DNA from 2 places in the Nocardioides sp. Arc9.136 genome. Region 2 is predicted to be linked to the other one. Evidence: predicted binding sites of a transcription regulator. Region 2 holds the regulator's gene; the other holds the start of a gene.

Region 1 (3,259 bases), 1.7 Mb from region 2:
CAGCTCGATCGGGATCGCGGTCGCGCCGGGCCCCTTGCCGATGACGACGTCGACTCGGAAGTCCTCCATCGCCATGTAGAGCATCTCCTCGGCCGGCCGGGACATGCGGTGGATCTCGTCGACGAAGAGCACCTCGCCCTCGTTCATCCCCGACAGGATCGCGGCGAGGTCGCCGGCGTGGGTGATGGCCGGGCCGCTGGTCAGCCGCAGCGGGGCCGCCATCTCGGCGGCGATGATCATCGCCAGGGTGGTCTTGCCCAGGCCCGGAGGACCGCTGAGCAGCACGTGGTCGGGGGCACGCCCCCGGCGACGTGCGGCCTCGAGCACGAGCCCGAGCTGGTCGCGCACCCGCGACTGCCCGACCACCTCGTCGAGCGTGCGGGGTCGCAGCGCCGCCTCGACCGCCCGCTCGTCGCCGTCGGCCTCGGCCGCCGTGATGGACCGGAGGTGGGACTCCTCGGCCTCGTCGAGCTCGTCCTCGTGGAAGGGCACGGCGCTCAGGCCTTGCTGAGCGTGCGGAGGGCCGCGCGGAGCAGCGTCGCGACGTCGGGCACGGCTCCAGCGTCGGGCGCGACCGCGTCGACGGCCTTCTCGGCGTCCTTCGCCGACCAGCCGAGGCCGACCAGGCCCTGGTGCACCTGGTCGCGCCACGGCTCGGCACCGGCCGCTGCCGGGGCCGAGACGGCGCCCGTCGGAGGACCGATCCGGTCCTTGAGCTCGAGGATGATCCGCTGGGCGCCCTTCTGGCCGATCCCGGGCACGCGGGTGAGCGTCTTGACGTCGTCGGAGCCGATCGCGCGGCGCACGTCGTCGGGGCTGAGCACCGCGACCATGGCCTGGGCCACCTTCGGGCCGACGCCGGAGGCGGTCTGGACGAGCTCGAAGATGCTCTTCTCGTCCTCGTCGGCGAACCCGAAGAGGGTCAGCGAGTCCTCGCGGACGACCATGCTGGTCGCCAGTGTCGCGCTGTGGCCGGTGCGCAGCCCCGCGAGCGTGCCGGGCGTGCACATCAGCTCCAGACCCACCCCGCCGACCTCGAGGACCGCGCTGGTCAGCGTGACCCCCGCGACCTGTCCGCGGACGAACGCGATCAACCTCGACTCCTTGCTCTCGTCGGTGCCGGCGGGCGGGCCGGCGTGCGGGCGGCCGCGCGGGCCGGCGTCCGGGACGCCGCCAGGGCGGCCTCGATCCGGGCCTGCGCGCCACCGCGCCAGATGTGGGTGATGGCCAGCGCCAGCGCGTCGGCGGCGTCGGCCGGCTTGGGCATCGCGTCGAGCCGCAGGATCCGCGTCACCATCGCGCCCACCTGCGCCTTGTCGGCGCGGCCGTTGCCCGAGACGGCCGCCTTGACCTCGCTGGGGGTGTGCAGCGCGACCGGCAGTCCGCGGCGCGCGGCGCAGACCATCGCGATGCCGCTCGCCTGGGCGGTGCCCATGACGGTGCTGACGTCGGACCGGGCGAAGACCCGCTCGATCGCCACGGCGTCGGGTCGGTGCTCGTCGAGCCACGCGTCGACGCCCTTCTCGATGGTGACCAGCCGCTCGGCCACGGGCCGGTCGGCGCTGGTGCGCAGCACGTTGACGTCGACCAGGTCCAGCGGCCGCCCGACCGAGCCCTCGACCACGCCCATCCCGCAGCGGGTCAGGCCGGGGTCGATCCCGAGCACGCGCATGGCCAGCCTTCCGTCGAACGTCTGTTCGGGAGGAACGCTAGCCGCCGGGCGCCGCCGTACCCACGGCGACACGCCCGAGGCGCGCCGGTCACGCCGCTCAGGACCGTGGAGCCCGTCAGGCGTCCTCGAGCGCCGCGAGCACGTCGGCCGGGACGTCGACGTTGCTGAACACGTCCTGCACGTCGTCGAGGTCCTCGAGGGCGTCGACGAGCTTGAAGACCTTGCCGGCGGCGGTCGCGTCGACGGGGATGTCCATGGTCGCGACGAACTGGATGTCGGCGGAGTCGTAGTCCAGGCCGGCCGCCTGGAGCGCGGTGCGGACCGCCACGAGGTCGGTCGCCTCGGAGATGACCTGGAACTGGTCGTCGAGGTCGTTGACCTCCTCGGCACCGGCGTCGAGGGTCGCCTCGAGGACGTCGTCCTCGGTGACCTCCTTGCCCTCCTGTGCCTTCGGCACCAGGACGACGCCCTTGCGGTTGAACAGCCGCGAGACCGAGCCCGGGTCGGCCATGGTGCCGCCGTTGCGGGTGACCGCGGTGCGGACCTCCATCGCTGCCCGGTTCTTGTTGTCGGTCAGGCACTCGACGAGGATGCCGACGCCCTGGGCGCCGTAGACCTCGTAGGTGATGGTCGTGTAGTCGGCACCGCCGGTCTCGGCGCCCGACCCGCGCTTGACCGCGCGGTCGATGTTGTCGTTGGGGACCGAGGACTTCTTGGCCTTCTGGATGGCGTCGTACAGCGTGGGGTTGCCGGCCGGGTCACCGCCGCCCATCCGGGCCGCGACCTCGACGTTCTTGATCAGCTTGGCGAACATCTTGCCGCGCTTGGCGTCGATGGCGGCCTTCTTGTGCTTCGTGGTCGCCCACTTGGAGTGGCCAGACATACGTCCCTCTTCCCGCGCCGGTCGTGTGCTGCTGCATCCCCTGCAACGACCGTCGATCCTAGCGCCGGCAGCGGCGGGCGGCCGACACGGTCAGCCGACGAGGTCGAGGAACAGCCGGTGCAGGCGCCCGTCGCCACCGACCTCGGGGTGGAAGCTGGTCGCCAGCAGCGCCCCCTGTCGTACGGCGACGGGGTGGCCGGCCGCCTCCGCGAGCACCTCCACACCGGCGCCCACCTCCTCGACCCACGGGGCGCGGATGAACACGGCGTGCACCGGGTCCGCCAGCCCGGACACGGGCAGGTCGGTCTCGAAGGAGTCGACCTGCCGGCCGAAGGCGTTGCGCCGCACCGTGACGTCCAGCCCGCCGACGGTCTCCTGGCCCACGGCGCCGTCGCGGACCCGCTCGGCGAGCAGGATCATCCCCGCGCAGGTGCCGAAGGCCGGCATGCCCGAGGCGACCCGACGGCGCAGCGGGTCGAGCAGCGCGAAGGTCCGCAGCAGCGTGGCCATCGTGGTCGACTCACCACCCGGCAGCACCAGTCCGTCGACCCGCTCCAGCTCCTCGGGGCGGCGCACGGTCGTCGCCGCCACGCCGAGGCCGGTGAGAGCGGAGACGTGCTCGCGGACGTCGCCCTGCAGGGCGAGGACACCGATGGTGGGTGGCACGGGTCGAGAGCGTAGGCGCGCGCCCGGCTCAACCACCG
Region 2 (3,259 bases):
GGCTCGGGGGTGCCGGCCTCGTCGGTGGCCACCGAGCCTGCCGCGATGGCCAGGCCGAGGCCGAGCACGATCGCGAGCGCCAGGAGGAACACCACGAGCCGGCCCCGGCGGGTGAGCCGCACCTGGCCGGAGCGGCGGGTGCTGCCGGTCGTGCGCGGCAGGGCGGTGGGGGTGGCGGTGATGGTGCTCATGGGGACCTCCTGGGGAAGTGGCGGTCAGCCTCGGGTCGTGTCGATCTCGGTCTGAGCAGATGTCTAACCGCGGCCACCGACAGTGGCTGGCCCGGTTGACGATCGAGCAGACGTTCGATCGAACATGTGTACGACCGTAGAGCACGTGTTCGAACAGTTCAAGGACCTGGGCGAACAAATGTTCGAAGGAACCGACCCGCCTCCCCGGCGACTACCGCAGCCGGCGCCTGCCCTGGGCCGCGAAGACCGCGAGCGCCGGCCCGGACACCGAGGGGGCGAGCTGGCCGACGCGCATCGCGGCACCACGCCACCCGGGGAGGGTCCGCAGGACCCGGCGGGACCCGACCAGGTCGACGGCCGCCTGCGCGGTCTCCGCCACGCCCAGCATCCGGCCTCCCGAGGCGACGAGCTGCTTGCCCATCCCGTCCTCGCGCATCGCGGCGACCATGTCGGTGGCCACGCCGTCGGGGCACAGGGCGTGCACCCGCACACCCCGCGGCGCCTCGAGGGCGACCGAGGAGGCGAGCGAGACGACCGCGGCCTTGGTCGCGGCGTACAGGGAGAGGCCGGGGACGGGACCCAGGCCCGAGAGGGACGCGGTGAGGACCAGGTCGCCGCCGCGCGGGCCGAACGCGGCGAGCGCCGCGCGGGTGCTCCAGACGGCGCCGAGCAGGTTGACCTCGACGAGGCGGCGGACCTGCTCGTCGGTCAGGTCCGCGAGCTTCCCGTCGTCACCCACGCCGGCGTTGGCGAACCACGCCACGAGCGCGCCGTGCCGCGCGGCCGCCTCGGCAGCGGCGGTGTGCGAGGCGGCGTCGCGGACGTCCTGGCCGAGGCCCTCGGCGGCGCCGATCTCGGCCGCGGTGCGCGCCGCGCCCTCGGCGTCGATGTCGGTGACCACGACGCGGTGCCCGCGCGCGACCATGAGCTCGGCGATACCGCGGCCGATGCCGCGGGCCGCTCCGGTGACGACACAGCTGGTGGGTTCCATGCACGCATCCAAGCAGCGGCCCGGGCCGGGCGCCCACCGCGCGACACACCTTCGAACAGGTGTTTGAACACGGCCCGCGGAGGCTCTACCGTGCTGCCAGCAGCACCCCTCGTCCTCGCGCATCCCGGAAGGCACTCCACCCATGGCGAAGAACCCCGGTCCCAAGGTCTCCGAGCTGCCCGACGGCGCACCCGACGTGACCGGCCTGACCCCTCGTCAGACCCGGATCCTCGCCCACATCCGCGACAGCATCGAGGGCCGCGGCTACCCGCCGAGCATGCGCGAGATCGGCGACGCGGTGGGCCTGACCAGCTCCTCGAGCGTGGCCCACCAGCTCAAGGTCCTCGAGGAGAAGGGCTTCCTCAAGCGCGACCCGCACCGCCCGCGGGCGCTCGAGGTGTTCCTGCCCGAGGTGATGGCGGCACGGCGCGCGATGTCCAGCGGTGAGGAGGCCTCGGTCGACGAGACGGGCGTGGGCGACGTGCTGCCCGAGGCGCAGTACGTCCCGATGGTCGGCCGGATCGCGGCCGGCGGCCCGATCCTCGCCGAGGAGCGCGTCGAGGACGTCTTCCCGCTGCCCAAGCAGCTGGTCGGCGACGGCCAGCTGTTCCTGCTCGAGGTCGCCGGCGACTCGATGGTCGACGCCGCGATCTGCAACGGCGACTACGTCGTCATCCGGCAGCAGCCGACGGCGAACAACGGCGAGATCGTGGCCGCGATGATCGACGGCGAGGCGACGGTGAAGACCTTCCAGCGCAAGGACGGCCAGGTGTGGCTGCTGCCGCACAACGCGGCGTACGACCCCATCGACGGCACGCACGCGACCATCCTGGGCAAGGTCACCGCGGTCCTGCGGCGCGTCTGAGCGCACCGCCGGTCCCGGGCCCTACCGGACCGCGGCGCGGCTGATCGGGGAGAAAGGGCCCGGTCGGGTGGCGCCTCACCCCCAAGAATGGGCAAACGGGGGGCGACTCGGGGGTAAGCCGGATGCTTCTCGGGGGTGGGATACGGCAATGTTGGAGCCGTGAGTCTCCCCAGCAGCACCACGAGGCACCCGCGCCTGCGGCGTGGCGTGGCCGAGCTGGCGCTCATCCTGACCCTCTACGTCGTCTACAGCGGGTCCCGGCTGTTCGCCGACGACGCCCTGGGCCCCGCGCTCACCCGGGCACGCGAGCTGCTCGACGTGGAGCGGCTCATCGGCCTGCACTGGGAGGCCTCCCTCAACCAGTTCTTCGTCGACACGCGGGTCCTCGGCCTGCTCTCCAGCTACTGGTACGCCACCGCCCACTACGTGGTCACCGCGATCGCGCTGGTGTGGCTCTACCGCCTCGGCGAGCGGCGCTACGTGCCGGCCCGGCGCGCACTGGTGGCGGCCACCCTGATCGGCCTGGCGCTCTACCTCCTGCTGCCGACCGCTCCCCCACGCTTCGTCGACGGGTACGTCGACGTCCTGTCCCTGCACGCGGCCGACGGCTGGTGGGGGTCCGAGGCATCGGCGCCCAAGGGCCTGGGCGGGCTGACGAACCAGCTCGCGGCCTTCCCCTCCCTGCACGCCGGCTGGGCGCTGTGGGTGGCGGTGGTCGTCCAGCAGCACGCCCGCCGCCACTGGGTCCGCGGCCTGGGCTGGGCCCACGCCCTCATCACCGCGGTCGTCATCGTCGGCACCGGCAACCACTGGGTCCTCGACGCCCTCGCCGGGTGGCTGGTGATCGGCCTGGGGTTCCTGGTCTCGGCACGGCTGGGCCGGCTCGTGGAGCGCCGGCGTGAGCGACCGGACCCCGCGCCGGCCGCCCCGGAGAAGATGGTCCCGACGGGCCATGCGGAGCAGCACGAACCTGCGGTTGGCTGAGCGCTGACCTCGGGACCTCCGGGGAGCGCCCCGGTCGGTGACCCCCGGGCACCGCCGAGCATCCCCGGAGAACTCATGCGTCGCGCACGTCCCCTGGCCGCCCTCGCCCTCGTCCTCGCGACCGGGCTGTCCACGCTCACGGGGGTCACCACCGCCACCGCTGAGGCCCCGGACGGGCGCCCGGACGCCGAGCGCGCGGGGGCGCAGGACTCCTCCGCCCTCCTCGCC

The links. Region 2 encodes LexA, which represses DNA repair genes until DNA is damaged. Its sites were predicted from a motif close to TCGAACANNTGTTCGA; they were not measured.
Region 1: a site for LexA is predicted at 1,686-1,701, ahead of ruvC (crossover junction endodeoxyribonuclease RuvC). Genes of this name have one in related genera too.

Annotation. Positions count from the first base shown of each region.
Region 1 covers NZ_CP113431.1:2,551,444-2,554,702, forward strand. Annotated here, with positions in the region: gene ruvB (Holliday junction branch migration DNA helicase RuvB) at 1-492, opposite strand, end outside; gene ruvA (Holliday junction branch migration protein RuvA) at 498-1,094, opposite strand; gene ruvC (crossover junction endodeoxyribonuclease RuvC) at 1,091-1,672, opposite strand; gene OSR43_RS12420 (YebC/PmpR family DNA-binding transcriptional regulator) at 1,788-2,555, opposite strand; gene pdxT (pyridoxal 5'-phosphate synthase glutaminase subunit PdxT) at 2,646-3,221, opposite strand; gene OSR43_RS12430 (metallophosphoesterase) at 3,250-3,259, opposite strand, start outside.
Region 2 covers NZ_CP113431.1:826,947-830,205, reverse strand. Annotated here, with positions in the region: gene OSR43_RS03935 (LysM peptidoglycan-binding domain-containing protein) at 1-191, opposite strand, end outside; gene OSR43_RS03930 (SDR family oxidoreductase) at 403-1,182, opposite strand; gene lexA (transcriptional repressor LexA) at 1,325-2,047, shown strand; gene OSR43_RS03920 (phosphatase PAP2 family protein) at 2,207-3,031, shown strand; gene OSR43_RS03915 (MXAN_6640 family putative metalloprotease) at 3,107-3,259, shown strand, end outside.